3 regions of the Vibrio sp. R15-SG3-ISO1B genome follow, and region 1 is predicted to be linked to each of the others. Evidence: predicted binding sites of a transcription regulator. Region 1 holds the regulator's gene; each other region holds the start of a gene.
The links. Region 1 encodes MetJ, which represses methionine synthesis genes. Its sites were predicted from a motif close to TTAGACNTNTANANGTCTAA; they were not measured.

Region 1 (5,688 bases):
CCGTAACAGTGGTTGGCGTTGTTGGTGACACCAGCGCCTACGGCAGCGACAAGGGCGTAGCCCTCCTTGAGTTTAATTTCTGCTGCGATGGCGGAATCTTGTAAGAAGCCTAAAGCGCCCCCTGCAATTTCCGAGGTATAAGCAAGGCGTAATGAGTGCTTATCCGCTTGGACTTCATAAGTCAAAGGTTCAAGTTGGGCGCGTTTCAAACTGCTCAGCACTTCTTTTTCCATGCGATTGAAATCATGGCCAGAGGCGAAGTTTAACTGAATCAACAACACGTCATTGAGTGAGGAGATGATCTTGGCACCACGCCCAGAGGCGAGGACGCGCTCAATGCGGCTAGAGCCAGATTCAGGGTCGTAACTGCAGCGCAAGTGTAAGTCCATCGTACTTTGAGCGACAGGCTGCAAGGTACGGCTATGCAGCACGGGGGCGGCAAGGCGTGCCAGTTCACTTGCTTCATCCAGTCGCAATAGGGGCAGAAGACAAGCATCACTGACAAGGCGAGGGTCTGCGCTGTATACGCCAGCAACGTCACTCCAAATCGTGACGCGACTGACCTCTGCGAGCGCGCCAATCACGGTGGCAGAGTAATCGGATCCGTTTCGGCCAAGCAGCACGGTTTGGCCTGCTTGGTTTTGCGCCATAAAGCCGGTAAACACCAGACGACGCTGTGAGTGTTGCGCCAAAATTTCCTTCAGTAGTGGGTAGGACTGACCACGATCCACTTCAGGTTGCGTGCCGGTTTCTGCCCGTAAGAAAGTGCGAGAGTCTTGCGCGATGGCTGGTAAGCCCGCTTGATTCAATAGCGCAGCGAGCAGTCTTGAGGACCACATTTCACCGTGGCCAAGTACCGCAGCTCGCTCCGCCTCGCTTAACGGGGCGCTTAATTCGCCGAGGGTGGTGAACTCGTCTTTGAGCGTCGCCAGCATGTGCGCTTGTTCGTCGTCACTGTCAATCAAGGCTTCGATAAGCCCTGTTTGGAATTGTCGTACCGACTGCAACGCTTCATGGGCAAGGCGGCCGTCTTTATAGAGCGCTTCGGTAAATTCAATCAAATGATTGGTGGTTTTACCGGCCGCTGAGACAACGATCAGATCATCGCTGCCAGAGTATTCTTTGAGTATGGTGACTACCCGGCGGTAGCACTCCGGATCCGCTAAGCTGCTACCACCAAATTTATGCAGTTGACGCGATGTCGTCATTACGCGGACTCCTTCACACAGTTAAAGGCTTGCTTGAGATCGTCAATCAGGTCATCGGCATCTTCAAGACCGACAGACAGACGCAGCAGTTGCTGAGAGACACCTGCCTCGGCCAGTGCCGCTTCTCCCATCGCACGGTGGGTCATTGACGCTGGGTGACAAATGAGGCTTTCTACGCCGCCTAGCGATTCTGCAAGCGAGAAGAGTTTCAGCTCACCGACAAACTGTTTCAGTTCTTCAAAGCTGCCAGCGAACTCGAAGCTGAGCATAGAACCAAAGCCTGATTGTTGTTTCTTAGCGATGCCATGGCCAGGGTGATCCGGCAAGCTTGGGTGATAGATGCGGCCGACCAGTGACTCTGTTTTCAGAAAGTCGAGAATGTTTGCCGAGCTTTGTTCATGCACTTTCATTCGTGCGCCTAACGTGCGGATGCCGCGCAGCGTCATGTAGCTATCAAACGGCGTGCCGGTGGCCCCAATGCAGTTGCCCCACCAAGCCAGTTCCTCAGCGTGCACTTTGGTTTTGGTGATCACCACGCCGCCAATCACATCGGAGTGACCGTTGATGTATTTGGTGGTTGAGTGAATAACGAAATCCGCACCCAGTTCGAGTGGCTTCTGAAAAATCGGGGTTAAGAAGGTATTGTCAACCGCGACCAGTGCGCCGACTTGTTTCGCTTGCTGGCAGACTTTCTCGATATCCACCACACGCACCAAAGGATTTGATGGCGTTTCCAACAGGATAAGCTTGGGTTTCTGGTTGATGGCGGCGGTCAAGGCTGCGTCATCGGATTGGTCGACGAACAACACGTTGAAGTCGCCTTTTTGCGCACGGGTATTGAAGAGTCGATAGGTGCCACCGTAGCAATCGTGTGGCGCGACAATCAAATCATCTGGCCCGACAAACGCAGACACCCAAAGGTTGAGCGCTGAGGTGCCACAGTTGGTCACCACTGCGCCTTCTCCACCTTCTAATTCATACAGCGCCGTTTCAAGCAGGCCACGGTTCGGGTTGCCAGAACGCGTGTAATCGTATTTCGGCACTTCACCAAACGCCGGAAATCCGTAATTGGTCGAGAGATAAATAGGGGGAACGACAGCGTGATGTTGGGTGTCTGACTCGATACCAGTACGTACCGCGATGGTGGCGGGTTTGCGCGTGCTCATAGCGTTTTCCTTGCGAACAGTAGTGACTTGTTTTAGGGAATGCGATATACCTGTTGCTTATCAGGTGTATCCGGCACCCAATGTGGTGTAGTGCTGCGACACACTCACAGTTTGGGCCGATTCCACTCCTATCGCCAACCACTTTACTTCTCATTTTTTAAGACGTCAACACTTCTAGACGTCTATATGTCTTTGCTTGTAGCCATAAATACCGTTAAAATTGTGGTTTAAACACTCATACGCAAATATAAAGGTGCGCAATGGCAGACTGGAATGGCGAATACATTAGCCCATACGCAGAACACGGTAAGAAAAGTGAGCAAGTGAAAAAAATCACGGTCTCCATCCCACTTAAAGTCCTTAAGGTATTAACAGACGAGCGTACGCGCCGCCAGATCAACAACCTGCGTCATGCCACCAACAGTGAGTTGTTGTGTGAAGCGTTCTTGCACGCTTACACAGGTCAACCATTACCGACGGATGAAGATTTGCGTAAAGACCGTCCAGATGATATTCCCGCTGAAGTGAAAAAGCTGATGACGGAGATGGGGATTGAGTTTGAGGCGTTTGACGACTAACGCTCGCCCTGTTTTGCACCGAATTTGAATGCAAAAGCCGCTGACATCGTCAGCGGCTTTGTTGTTTTTGCTCAGCCAGAGACAAAGGTCGTGGCTGGTAGTGGGCGTCAAGGTTACTCGATATCCATGTAATGGTCAGGCAGCTCAATGCGTGCCACCCCGGATTCTACCGCGGCTAACGCGACCGCTTTGGCGACGCGGGGGAGTAGTCTTGGGTCCATCGGTTTTGGAATAATGTAGTCTGGGCCAAACGAGAGTGAATCCACACCCGCGGCGGTCAGAACATTGGCAGGGACCTCTTCCTTCGCCAGTTGACGGATCGCCGCTACGGCAGCGAGCTTCATCTCATCGTTGATCTCGCTAGCACGTACATCCAGTGCGCCACGGAAAATAAACGGGAAGCAAAGTACGTTGTTGACTTGGTTCGGGTAGTCACTGCGACCTGTACCCATAATGAGGTCATTGCGTACATCATGAGCGAGCTCAGGTTTGATCTCAGGATCTGGGTTAGAGCAGGCAAACACGATGGGTTTGTCGGCCATCAATTTAAGATCATCTGGCGATAACAGGTTAGGACCAGAAACGCCAAGGAACAGATCGGCGCCTTCGATGACATCTTGCAGCGTACGTTTGTCGGTGTTGTTGGCAAACAGTTGTTTGTATTCGTTGAGATCATCACGTCGAGTGTGGATCACACCTTTGCGATCCAGCATGTAAATTTTCTCGCGCATCGCGCCGCACTTGATCAGCAGCTCCATACAAGCGATGGCAGCCGCACCGGCGCCCAGACAGACAATCACGGCGTCTTCCAGTTTTTTACCTTGCAGCTCAATGGCGTTTAACATGCCAGCAGCCGTCACAATGGCGGTACCGTGTTGGTCATCATGGAAGACTGGCACATCACAGCGCTCAATTAATTGTTTTTCGATTTCAAAGCAGTCTGGCGCTTTGATGTCTTCTAAGTTGATGCCGCCAAAGGTATCCGCGATGTTGGCGACCGTGTCGACAAACTCATCGATGGTGCGATGTTTGACTTCGATGTCGATGGAGTCCAAACCTGCAAAGCGCTTAAACAGCAGGGCTTTGCCTTCCATCACGGGCTTTGATGCCAGTGGGCCAAGATTACCTAGGCCAAGAATCGCTGTGCCGTTGGAGATCACTGCCACCATATTGCCTTTTGCAGTGTACTTATAGACATTATCGGGGTTTTGAGCGATCTCTCGTACCGGCTCGGCCACGCCTGGGCTGTAGGCGAGCGCGAGATCTTGCGCGGTTTCTGCTTGGGTGGTCAGCTCGACAGAGATCTTGCCTGGTTTTGGAAAGGCATGGTAGTCGAGCGCTTTTTGGCGAAATTGTTCTTCAGGGGTCAGGTCTTGACGGTGGTCATCAGGCATAGAAATAGGTACTCGTTAAAATGATTCAGCACAAAGGGGGTTAATCATTTTAGAGGAACTGAGTCAAGCTGCCTAGGTCAGAATGCGAGCGAGTAGGGTAATATGTGGGAAACGACTGGAGATTAGACCAGATAGAAAGAGATATGACTGCGGGTTTTGCTGTGAATAGGTTAATTGCTCTAAATTTCTGGCAACAAAAAAGGACGCCGCAGCGTCCTTTTTCCTATCCGCGAGAAGGAATTACTTCTTACCGCTTGATAGAGCACCGAAACGCTTGTTAAAGCGATCTACACGGCCGCCTGTATCAACGATACGTTGCTTACCAGTGTAGAATGGGTGACATTTGTCACATACGTCTAGGTGGATTGATTCTTTGTCTAGAGTAGATTTGAACTCAAATGTGTTGCCACAAGAACAAGTTGCTGCTACTGCTTTGTATTCTGGGTGGATTCCAGCTTTCATGGGGTAACCTCAATATAGGCCGTGTCGCTATCCGATTCAGAGCCGGACACCACACGTAGTTAATGTAAAATGGATTTAGGACACCGCTGCCAGAGCAGCCATATCTCTAAGGCGCGATATAGTAATGAATAGTACGCCTAGGATCAACCGATTTGGGGCAGAAATCGCTACTTTTTTAGCCGCTGCAGGAGAGGGAGAGGCATGGATGTTATCGCGAAGTGGCGTTACCCGCGCCTCCTCATACAGACACTGAGATGCGCTGGCTTTTCTCACTCTGCCTTTTCCCTTAGACTAAACGCGTCATCGACCTGCAGTGAAAGACTGAATGAGACCCACCATCGCCCGAGTCGCGTTACCCGTACCACTAGATAAACAGTTTGACTATCAAATCCCTGGACACCTTTTTCCAGTGATTGGTGGGCGCGTGTCTGTGCCTTTTGGCCGTCAAACCTTAGTCGGTATCGTGACGGCCTTGGTGCAGCAGTCATCGCTGCCGATGGACAAAATCAAGCCGATTAAGCAGGTGCTCGACAGTCAACCTGTTTGGCCTGACTCGTTATATACCTTGTTGCACTGGTGCAGCCACTTTTACCAATATCCACTTGGCGACACCTTAGCCAATGCGATGCCCAGCGCCCTGCGTAAGGGAAAACCGGCCGACTTTACCGCCGTGGTGGAATGGCAACTGACGCCAACCGGACGCGATCAATTGATGCATGGATTTGGCCGAGCGGTTAAGCAAGCCAAAGTGATGCAGATGCTGCAACACGGACCGACGTCACACCAACGTTTTGTTGATGAAGAGGTCAGCACTAGCGTGCTGCGCGCGTTGACAGACAAAGGTTGGATTGAGTCGATTGAGCGCAAGCCTCATTTTGCT
Region 2 (5,688 bases), on a different contig from region 1:
TTTCGCATAGATACCAGCGGGAACCGTGTCGGTTTGCCCAACCGCGAGTCTTTGCCCGTTTAGCGCTTGTTGCCAAGATTGAACGTCCCCGACAGCCAAAGCGATCTGCTTCTTGGCAATGACGACGAGTTGGTTTGCCGCTATCTGTTTCACCTGGTGTGGTTCTACACTGCCGTTGTCGATCAAATATTGCACCCACTGATGGTTCGCTGAAATAAACACGTCTGCGGGAGCGCCATAGGCAATTTGCCGCGCTAGGGATGACGAGCCACCAAACACAGTGGTCACCGAAACATCACGCTGCTGCTCGAATTCATTCACGAGCTCTGAGACCACATTGGTCATCGACGCGGCAGCATAGACCGTGAGTTTGTCTTGCGCCTGAGCGTGAAAAGCAAGGCTTAACCACAAAGCGAAGAAAAGTGAAAATCGTTGTTTCATTGTTTGTTCTGTGTCTCTAGTTCTGGCCAGAGTAAATCCAGTTTCAAATGCTGCTCGATGGCATCAGCAATACGATCGATGGCTTCAAGTTGGCGCGCATTATGGTCTATCGCGCCGATATCCTCACCGGTTGCCCAACGCATAATCTGCGTCGTCGCCTCGGCCGAGTTAAAGATACCATGTAAATAGGTCCCAAAGACTTGATTACACTCACTCAACGCGCCATCCCTCTCACCCGAACTGAGCATAATGGGCGATACATCTGTGGTTTGAGTGCGACCAGCGTGAATCTCATAGCCTGATACGGGCACCGTGCTGCCATTTAATGAGAGTTGGCCATCCACATTCGTTAGCGTTTTGGAGTCGGTGATCACCGTTTCAGTCTGTAAGTACCCTAGCCCTGCAGTGCTGCCTGCGTCACTTTCTAACCTCAAAGGATCATCAATTTTCTGACCCAGCATTTGGTATCCACCACAAATGCCAATCACTTTGCCGCCTAAACGAAGATGACGCTGGATATCGCGATCCCATCCCTGACTGCTTAAGTAGGCAAGATCGCTGCGGACCGATTTTGAGCCCGGCAAAATAATGACGTCTGCTCCCGACAGCGACTCCCCCTTACCTACGTATCTAAGGTGAATGTCTGGGTTGCTTCTTAACGCATCAAAATCGGTGTGATTGCTGATCCGAGTAAACACTGGCACCGCAACCTGAATCTTCGCGCTCGAATTGAGCGATTGCTGAGTATTGATGGCATCTTCCGCCTCTAACTCAAACCCGTGCAGATAGGGCAACACGCCGATGACAGGCTTGCCGGTTTTTTCTTCCAGCCAATCAAGGCCAGGTTCGAGCAGTGAAATATCACCACGAAAGCGATTAATAATAAATCCTTTGACTCGCTGCTGCTCGCTCTCTGATAGCAGGGCCAGAGTGCCGTATAAGTGAGCAAACACGCCGCCCCGGTCAATATCGGCGACAATCACGACGGGCACATCCGCCTCCTCAGCAAAGCCCATATTGGCGATATCATTCTCACGTAGATTGATTTCTGCTGGGCTACCAGCGCCTTCGATCATAATCGAATCATAGTGTTCGGTCAGTTGACTAAACGAGTCCATCACAAAAGGCAGTGCTAACTGTTTGTAGTTCTGGTAACCACACGCTTCCATATTACTCAGTGCTTTACCTTGCACGATCACCTGTGCGCCAGTATCGGAATTAGGCTTAAGTAACACTGGATTCATATGTACACTAGGCTCAACACCGGCGGCTAAAGCTTGCACCGCTTGGGCGCGACCAATTTCACCACCATCAGAGGTTACGGCGCTGTTTAACGCCATATTCTGTGGTTTAAATGGGGCAACTCGCACACCACGGCGAGCCAACACTCGGCAAAGACCTGCCACGACGACGCTTTTTCCTGCGTCAGAGGTTGTACCCTGTACCATTAGGGCTTGAAGAGGCGTTTTCATATAAAGAAAAAACTACAATAAATCCATCCGTTATGTTGGCTGACGATACCACTCCCACCTTGCAATCGCTAATGTTTCGATAAAAAAAGCCCGAGGTGGTAATGCCTCGGGCTCTCAATCATTCTGCGAATTAGAACGCCGCCTCAATCGTGCTACCAAACTGCTTGGCTAGGAAGGCTTTAGTCTCTTGCGATTGGAAGATCTCAACAAACTGCTGATACTCAGGTTTAGTCTCTTCCCCTTTACGGGTCGCGATGACCATAACAGCGAGCGGGGCATCGGTCGATTCGAGATAAATACTCTGTTTCTGCGGATCAAGCCCTGATGACATCACATAGTTCATCGTGATTGCCGCAGCATCGACATCATCCAGAGTTCTGGGTAACTGCGCCGCATCGACCTCGATGAATTCGAACTGTTTAGGGTTGTCCACAACATCAGTGAGCATTGCCGCATATCCAACGCCCTCTTTCAGGGTGATCACTCCCGCATCAGCAAGCAATAATAGACCGCGACCACCATTAGTCGGATCGTTAGGTATCGCGATACGCGCTTTCTCTGGCAACGCATCTAAAGTGCGGTATTTATTTGAGTAAAGTCCCATACGCATGAGGATTGAACGGCCGATTGAGACAAGTTCTGTACCATGATTTTGATTAAAACTGTCTAAAAATGGTTGATGTTGATAACTATTGATATCGATACTGCCATCATCAAGCGCCGCGTTTGGCGTGACATAATCCGAAAACTCGATCACTTGCACCTTTAACCCATGCTGCTCGGCTTGTTTTGCTACCGCCTCGACAACCTGGGCGTGTGGGCCAACCGTCGCTCCAACTTTAATCACTGACTCTTCTTTTTCGCCGCACCCGGTAAGTCCGACTACCGTGATGAATGCTAACAACGACACCTTACTGATTAACTTCATATTTCCCTCTCATTGTTAATAAAAGCCTTTTAGATGGCTAGAGCTCCACTGTAAGCTTTCTATATAAAAAATCAATCAATTCAATTCGTAGGCGACAAATCATTTTAAATCATCAATAATGACACCCACCTCAAATGGCTGGCTTAAAACTTGCTAATATTTTTTTCATTAGGCAAAAACGCCAAGCCAATGTGGCGCTTAGACGGAAAATTGACAATGTCGGAGACTGTTTTGAAAAAAATCCTACTTACCAGCGCGCTGGCTCTTGCGGCGACATCAGCACAAGCGAATAACTTCAGCTACAACTACTTTGAAGTGCGTGTAGGCGCCAATCCCTCGACATTAGGCGGTGAGTTCACCACTCTATTCACGGAAAATTCCCATTTGATCATTCGCGCCGATTCTCAGTTTGATGGCGATTATGACGTTGCCGGTGGTATCGGTTTTAATGGACCAGTAACACAATTTGCGGATGTGTATGGTCAAATGCTACTTCACCAAACAAAATATGTAGCAGGTGACAGTGACACGCAGATTGAAATGAACATTGGCGGTCGTCTTTGGTTGACTGAACAAGTCGAAGCGACGATGCGATTAGGCCGTTTGGATGATTCCTCTGTCTTTCACGCCGGACTTCGTTTTCACTCTACTCAGCAGATGTCGCTATCAGCCGAGACAAGAAACAACGGACTCTATGGTCCACAATTGACGATGAGCGTTCGTTTTCAGTACTGATGATCGTGCTGCTCTGATGTGAAAAAAGCGCCGTCTTGGCGCTTTTTAGTTCCACGGTTTTAGTATCCCTGTTTTAGTAACCTTATCTTAGTTAAAACGGTTAGCGAACAATCAACTCACGTGGAATCAACTCAATACCCGGATGGTAACGTTTTGCCGATGCGTTAAGTGCCAACGCCAACGCGCTGTCTGAAATCATTTCAAATTGCTGAGGCAAAGAGTTCACTTTAAAGGGGAGGAAATCAAGCAGACGATTATCACCAAAGGTCCCCAGTTTGATGCCTTTAACCAAATCTGGTTGCTCGAGAAATACGTCTAATACCCCTTCCAACAATGTATACGAGGTGGTCACAATCGCATTGGGGAGCTCATTGTTGGCCAGCCAAGTACGCATCACCTTTTTCGCGTCAATACGGTTAAAGTGGTCACCATAGCCAATTACTACACTGCAACCTCGCTCTTCTGCCGCCGTCTTAAAACCCAACTCACGCTCTTTAGAGATATTGAGGTCTGGAAGTGCACCAATTAAGCCAATAGTTGTGACGGCGTCACTAATTACGGAGTGAGTGAGCTCATTCGCCGCGCCAAAGTCTTCACTGATCACGCATGAAAAAAACTCATCGTCTAAGGGACGGTCAATCGCGATAACCGGCGTGCCCTTGTGTTGGATGTCGAGATAAAATTCATTGGCGTCTGGCATCGCGCTTGCCACAAACAGCCCATCGACCTTACGACTGATCAACGCATTGACGACATTTTTTTCCGTATCAGCGTCATCATCCGAACAGGCGATCAATATTTGATAGCCTGCTTTTCGAGAGCTTTGTTCGAGAAGTTTTGCAAGCTTGGCATAACTGGTGTTTTCTAAATCAGGGATCACCAACCCAAACGATCGACTTTGCCCTGCGCGCAGCGTACTGGCGGCAAGATCCGGGCGATAGTTATGCTCTTCCACCACCGCCATCACTTTACGTTGTGTCTTTTCGCTGATCCGATATTTTTGTGCTTTACCGTTAATCACATAGCTTGCGGTTGTCTTGGACACACCGGCCAATTTGGCTACTTCATCTAGTGTCATATCTCTACCTTAATCTGTGCGCACGATCATAATAATTCATCAAAGATCTATCGCTGAGTTGAATTATAAGCTGAAACGTTTCAGTATAAAAGCTGAAAGGATTCAGCAAAGAATAAAACAAGAGTAAGGTCACTATTTTCAACCAAGTTGAACACTATTGAGGCGGGAACCTCATCGATATTACTCCATTCTTTGCTAAAACTTTTTTGTGGCGCGAATTTGCTGAATCGATTCACTAAAGTGGTTACTGGTCGCAAGCTATACTGACTGCCCAGTAAACAGATGAAAGTAAATAGCGAGAAGAGACAACAGAAGTTGCACTCCGCGCCCACAGACTGAGAACGAACTGTATGACTTTTATGCTGGAGAAGCGCCATGCTCAAGCTCACCAAAACTGATATCACCCTATCGCAACAGGCGGATGATAAATTTGCCGCTATTCAAAACATTGCATCGACACTTGCGAATCAAGGCTTAGTCGACGCGCAGTACGTCGAGGGCATGCTCAATCGCGAGAAGCAAAACTCGACGTTTTTAGGCAACGGCATAGCCATCCCACACGGCACCACCGACACGCGTCACATGGTCAAAGAGACAGGCGTTGCGATTCACCACTTCCCTGACGGTGTAGAATGGGGTGACAGTAACCGTGTCTACGTCGCCATTGGTATTGCGGCAAAATCGGACGAACACTTGGGCATTCTTAAGCAATTGACCAAAGTACTGAGCGCTGACGGCGTTGAAGAACGCCTAAAATCGGTAAAAACCGCGGATGAAATCGTCGCACTCCTGAATGGCGATGTTCAGTTAGAAGTGGATCTCGACGCGTCGTTAGTTCAAGTCGGCTTTCCAGCCAGTGATATGGTCCAGCTCAGCGCTGTCGCCTCTGGTTTGCTCAAAAATACCGGATGCGCAAACCATGATTTTGTTGCCGATATCGTATCAAAAACACCCACCCACCTTGGTCAAGGGCTTTGGTTAGTCGGCAGTGAAAAAGGTGTTCAGCGTAGCGGTGTCTCTTTTGTTTCCACGGC
Region 3 (5,688 bases), on a different contig from region 1:
AAATCCGAATCGAATCAAAGTCGCCACTCTCCACGACGCCGTGATGAATATAGATATGCTCTTGGCCATGCGTGATTTTTTTGCCAAAACGACCGTGGCTCGTATCGTATTGCAGTAAGTGCGCCATCGCATCAGGCTGTGCCAACTCGTTGACCGCGACCACTTTGATCTGCTGATGTTTGCCGCTCTCGTAAACCGCGCGCAACACATTACGACCGATACGTCCAAATCCATTGATCGCAATTTTAAGCATCCTTTCCTCACCCTACCTGATTTTCGTGTCACAGATAGTAACTGAGCCCGTGCCCAGATGCGAGTTCCAATCCCCGAAACCGCCTATTTCTAGTAACTAGGAACTAGGAACTAAATAAAAAAAACCGAGCCACTCACGACTCGGTTTCCTTCAAACTACATCGCCACAATTAAGCAAGCAGTTCTTTCGCTGTGTTCACAACGTTTTCTGTCGTGAAGCCAAACAGCTTGAACAGCTCTCCAGCAGGCGCTGATTCACCGAAGGTTGTCATACCGATGATCTTGCCGCCAAAGCCGACATACTTGTACCAGAAGTCCGCAATACCCGCTTCGATAGCGATACGTGCTGTTACGTCAGCTGGCAGTACGGATTCACGGTACGCTGCGTCTTGCTTATCGAACGCATCCGTCGATGGCATAGACACCACACGTACTTGCTTGCCTTCAGCAGTAAGCTGCGCCGCCGCTTCGACAGCCAGTTCCACTTCAGAACCGGTGGCGATAAGGATAAGCTCTGGCTTGCCCGCGCAATCTTTTAGGATGTAACCACCCTTAGCGATGTTAGCCACTTGCTCAGCGTCACGCTCTTGCTGCGCGAGGTTTTGACGAGAGAAAATCAGAGACGTTGGGCCATCTTTACGCTCAATCGCCAATTTCCAAGCGACCGCAGATTCCACCTGGTCACATGGACGCCATGTGCTCATGTTTGGCGTTAGGCGAAGTGACGCCATTTGCTCAACGGGTTGGTGCGTTGGGCCATCTTCACCCAGACCAATCGAGTCATGCGTGTACACTTGGATGTTCTGAATTTTCATCAGCGCGGCCATACGCATCGCGTTACGAGCGTACTCCATAAACATCAAGAAGGTCGCACCGTAAGGGACAAAACCACCATGCAGCGCAATACCATTCATGATGGCCGTCATACCGAACTCACGCACACCGTAGTGAACGTAGTTCCCTGAGAAATCGTCTGCTTCCAGTGATTTTGAGCCCGACCACATGGTCAAGTTGGATGGCGCAAGGTCCGCCGAACCGCCCATAAATTCAGGCAGCATTTTACCGAACGCTTCAAGCGCATTTTGAGACGCTTTGCGCGAGGCAATGTTCGCTGGGTTGGCTTGCAGATCAGCAATGATTTGATTCGCTTTCTCTTCCCATTGCGCAGGAAGCTCACCGTTGAGACGACGTTTCAGCTCCGCCGCTTCTGTTGGGTACGCCGCTGCGTAAGCCTCAAACTGAGCGTTCCACGCCGCTTCAGATGCTGCGCCTGCGGTTTTCGCATCCCACTGCTCATATACGTCTGCTGGAATCTCAAATGCTGGGTGCTCCCAACCTAGGAACTCACGCGCAGCTTTGATTTCGTCTGCACCTAGTGGCGCGCCGTGACAATCGTGAGAGCCCGCTTTGTTTGGTGAACCAAAACCGATGATGGTCTTAGTACAAATTAGAGTAGGGCGAGGGTCCGCTTTCGCGGCAGTGATGGCGGCGTTGATCGCCTCAGCATCATGGCCATCGACAGCTGGAATAACATGCCAACCGTAAGCTTCAAAGCGTTTTGGTGTATCGTCAGAGAACCAACCTTCCACTTCACCATCAATCGAGATGCCATTGTCATCCCAAAAAGCGATCAGCTTGCCAAGGCCCAGAGTGCCCGCTAGTGAACATGCTTCGTGAGAGATCCCTTCCATCAAACAGCCATCCCCCATGAATACGTAGGTGAAGTGGTCGATGATGTCATGGCCTTCTTTATTGAACTGCGCCGCTAATGCTTTCTCTGCCAGCGCCATGCCCACTGCGTTAGTGATACCTTGGCCAAGAGGACCAGTAGTGGTTTCTACGCCCGGTGCATAACCATATTCTGGGTGGCCCGGCGTTTTTGAATGAAGCTGACGGAAGTTTTTCAGATCATCAATAGACAGCTCGTAACCACTTAGGTGCAGCAAAGAGTAAATCAGCATTGAGCCGTGGCCGTTTGATAGCACAAAACGGTCGCGGTTTGCCCATTCTGGGTTCGCTGGGTTGTGGTTTAAGTGTGAACGCCAAAGAACTTCGGCGATATCCGCCATCCCCATCGGTGCGCCTGGGTGACCGGAATTAGCTTGTTGAACACCATCCATGCTAAGTGCACGAATTGCATTGGCCAAGTGTTTACGAGAAGACATGTCTGCTCCTGAATGCATTAAGCGAATTGATAACTAATGTGGGCGATAATTCTCGCAGAGCATCTGCGCGGGTGCAATCGATTACTGTCTAATCAACGCCAGATCTACGATATTTATTGCAAATTTCTCGAAGACCGCCGGTTTTCGTTACTGCTTGATGCAAACGATTGCTCTTTACCTCACGCGGCGGATTGAGAAAAATACGCGTTTTTACTCTACTTAAATCACAAAAATAACTTGTAATTCGAGCACGCAAAACTAGAATAGACGTCTAGATGTAGATACACCTACATAATTTAACCTTATTTTTGTGCTGGGCGAGCAATGACGCCCATCCAACAGATTAAATGGAGCTCTCATGGCTAAGCACCTGTTTACTTCTGAATCCGTATCAGAAGGCCATCCAGATAAAATTGCAGACCAAATCTCAGATGCGGTTCTCGATGCGATCCTCGAGCAAGATCCAAAAGCTCGCGTAGCGTGTGAAACCTACGTCAAGACCGGTATGGTCATGGTCGGCGGTGAAATCACCACTTCTGCATGGGTAGACATCGAAGAGTTAACGCGCCAAACCGTACGTGAAATTGGCTACGTTCACTCTGACATGGGCTTTGACGCGGATTCGTGTGCAGTGCTAAACACCATCGGTAAACAGTCTCCAGACATCAACCAAGGTGTCGACAAAGCGGATCCAAAAGAGCAAGGTGCCGGTGACCAAGGCATCATGTTTGGTTACGCATGTAACGAGACTGAAGTCCTCATGCCAGCGCCTATCACTTACTCACACCGCCTAGTGCAAAAGCAAGCGGAAGTACGTAAGAACGGCACACTGCCATGGTTGCGTCCAGATGCAAAATCTCAGGTTACGTTCCAGTACAACGAAGGTAAGATCGTTGGTATCGATGCGGTCGTACTGTCAACTCAGCACTGTGACTCTATCTCAACGCCGGATCTGCGCGAAGCGGTAATGGAAGAGATCATCAAACCTGTTCTACCAGCTGAGTGGCTCAACAAAGACACTAACTTCTTCATCAACCCAACCGGTCGTTTTGTTATCGGTGGCCCAATGGGCGACTGTGGTTTGACCGGTCGTAAGATCATCGTTGATACCTACGGCGGCGCAGCGCGTCACGGTGGTGGTGCATTCTCTGGTAAAGATCCATCGAAAGTAGACCGTAGTGCCGCTTACGCAGCACGCTACGTGGCGAAAAACATCGTCGCAGCGGGTATGGCAGATCGCTGTGAAATCCAATTGTCTTACGCAATCGGTGTTGCGGATCCAACGTCTATCATGGTGGAAACGTTCGGTACTGAGAAAGTCTCGCACGACATCATCATTGAGGCGGTACGTCAGTTCTTCGATCTACGTCCATACGGCCTGCAAGAGATGCTGAACCTACTTCAGCCGATCTACAAGAAGACCGCCGCTTACGGCCACTTCGGTCGTGAAGAGTTCCCTTGGGAAGCGACGGATAAAGCCGCAGAACTGCGTGACTTCGCTGGTCTCAAGTAATCACTGAGCCACACTATTTCAGGGCTTTTGGTTCGCCAAAAGCCCTTTCTTTTGCCTGCCATCTAGCCTCCTCGCTCGCTTTGCTCACCCCGACCTCGCATCCCCCCCACCCATCATTGAACAAAATTTAACCTCCCAGGTTGTAATTTACGCCATTGAGGTCAATAGTTAACAATATGTTAAATGAACGCATCCAAGGATGACGTCTTTACGTATAAAACCAGACGTGACTGCCATCCCCTCTGCGCCGAGTAACACGCGCAAAGCTTGTGTTCAGATCACGGCATCAACATGAAACTGAGAGTTCACACCCTTTAACGTCAGCGTCTAGGAGCACATCAGCGAATCGGGTCAGCACTCTCTCGTGTTTGCGAACGGCTTGCGTTTAAAAACGTCTTTTGTTTACAAATACGTAACAACCCCTTTTCTCGGCCACCACTCAAAAGGCAAAGAAGAGGATGAGAATCGAGATTGATCAAGGAGGAGTTATGCCTCGTACGGTTAACCCACATGACTTCAAAGAGCAAAAACATAAGGAAGTCAGCGACCACGAATACGCGCGCACCATACCGTGTAATCAGGTCAGTATCTCTGCCCCATTTCATTGGCTCGCGCTCGGCTTGCACGACTTTGTTCGCATGCCGCTGATTAGCGCTTTCTACGGCTTGTGCTTTATGGCGGCGGCCATCGGCATTGTTCTCCTCGTCCAGTGGCAAGGCACACACCTTGTGGTGATGCCCAGTCTGGTCGTCTATATGCTCATTGGGCCTTTTTTAGCGCTCGGTTTGTATGACGCAAGCTGGGAGCGAGAGCGCGGACATAAACCCAGTTTGCTTCACTCGATGAAAGCCATCGGGCGCAACTCCACCTCACAATGGGCGTTTGCCGTGCTGCTTGCGGTGTGTATGATTTTTTGGATGCGTATCGCGGCGCTGTTGCATGCACTTTACCCTTCAGTACAAGGGGCGCCGTTGAGCGACTTTCTCCCCTTCTTGATCATCGGCTCATTAGTGGGTTTAGTGCTGGCGTGTGTTGTGTTCAGTATCTCAGCGTTTGCCATTCCGCTGATGATGGAGCGACGCGTGGATATGATGACTGGCGTATTCAGTAGCTTTAACGCCGTTAAATCCAATATTGGTGCCATGATCGTCTGGGCTGCGATCATTTGTGGCGGAATCTTAATTGGCTTTGCCACTTATGGTATCGGGATGCTCTTTACGATGCCGATACTCGGCTACGCCACTTGGCACGCGTATCATGAGGTGATTAAGAAACGCCATCACCCTTAACATGTGGCCTATTTGAGGTATAGTGAACGCCCCGAGCTCTCTCGGGGCGTTTTTTATCCTGTATCTCTGCCAGCGAAGATGAGTCACCTGTGGATTTGACCCTCACCTATTCAACTCAGCGAGTGATCGCACAATGCATCGAGCAAGCCCGCCAGGCGTTCGGCCGGCCGTTTCCTATGCCAACGCTCTCGTTTAAGCTGCGCGGCAAAGCGGCAGGAAAAGCGTACCTGCAACTCAATGAAATCCGCCTCAATCCGGTGTTGTTTGCGGAGAATCAAGCGGCGTTTCTCCAAGAAGTGATCCCCCATGAAGTGGCCCACCTTGTCACCTATCAAGTTTATGGTCGCGTTCGCCCGCACGGCAAAGAGTGGCAAGGGGTCATGGAGTCAGTGTTCGGTGTCAAAGCCAACACCACCCACAGCTTTGCTGTCACCTCTGTTCAGGGTAAAACCTTTGAATACCGTTGTGC

Region 2: AC6R0S_RS07355 (MetQ/NlpA family ABC transporter substrate-binding protein) is a predicted target of MetJ. The motif match lies at 2,871-2,890, and genes of this name have one in related genera.
Region 3: metK (methionine adenosyltransferase) is a predicted target of MetJ. The motif match lies at 2,681-2,700, and genes of this name have one in related genera.

Annotation. Positions count from the first base shown of each region.
Region 1 covers NZ_JCBDGG010000007.1:6,078-11,765, forward strand. The annotation lists gene AC6R0S_RS02315 (bifunctional aspartate kinase/homoserine dehydrogenase II) at 1-1,208, opposite strand, end outside; gene AC6R0S_RS02320 (O-succinylhomoserine (thiol)-lyase) at 1,208-2,374, opposite strand; gene metJ (met regulon transcriptional regulator MetJ) at 2,635-2,952, shown strand; gene AC6R0S_RS02330 (malic enzyme-like NAD(P)-binding protein) at 3,066-4,346, opposite strand; gene rpmE (50S ribosomal protein L31) at 4,587-4,808, opposite strand; gene priA (primosomal protein N') at 5,134-5,688, shown strand, end outside.
Region 2 covers NZ_JCBDGG010000029.1:107,407-113,094, reverse strand. The annotation lists gene modA (molybdate ABC transporter substrate-binding protein) at 1-441, opposite strand, end outside; gene AC6R0S_RS07360 (cobyric acid synthase) at 438-1,913, opposite strand; gene AC6R0S_RS07355 (MetQ/NlpA family ABC transporter substrate-binding protein) at 2,044-2,841, opposite strand; gene AC6R0S_RS07350 (hypothetical protein) at 3,058-3,576, shown strand; gene cra (catabolite repressor/activator) at 3,677-4,654, opposite strand; gene fruB (fused PTS fructose transporter subunit IIA/HPr protein) at 5,030-5,688, shown strand, end outside.
Region 3 covers NZ_JCBDGG010000005.1:43,193-48,880, reverse strand. The annotation lists gene epd (erythrose-4-phosphate dehydrogenase) at 1-253, opposite strand, end outside; gene tkt (transketolase) at 423-2,417, opposite strand; gene metK (methionine adenosyltransferase) at 2,776-3,930, shown strand; gene AC6R0S_RS01460 (DUF2189 domain-containing protein) at 4,419-5,219, shown strand; gene AC6R0S_RS01455 (SprT family zinc-dependent metalloprotease) at 5,309-5,688, shown strand, end outside.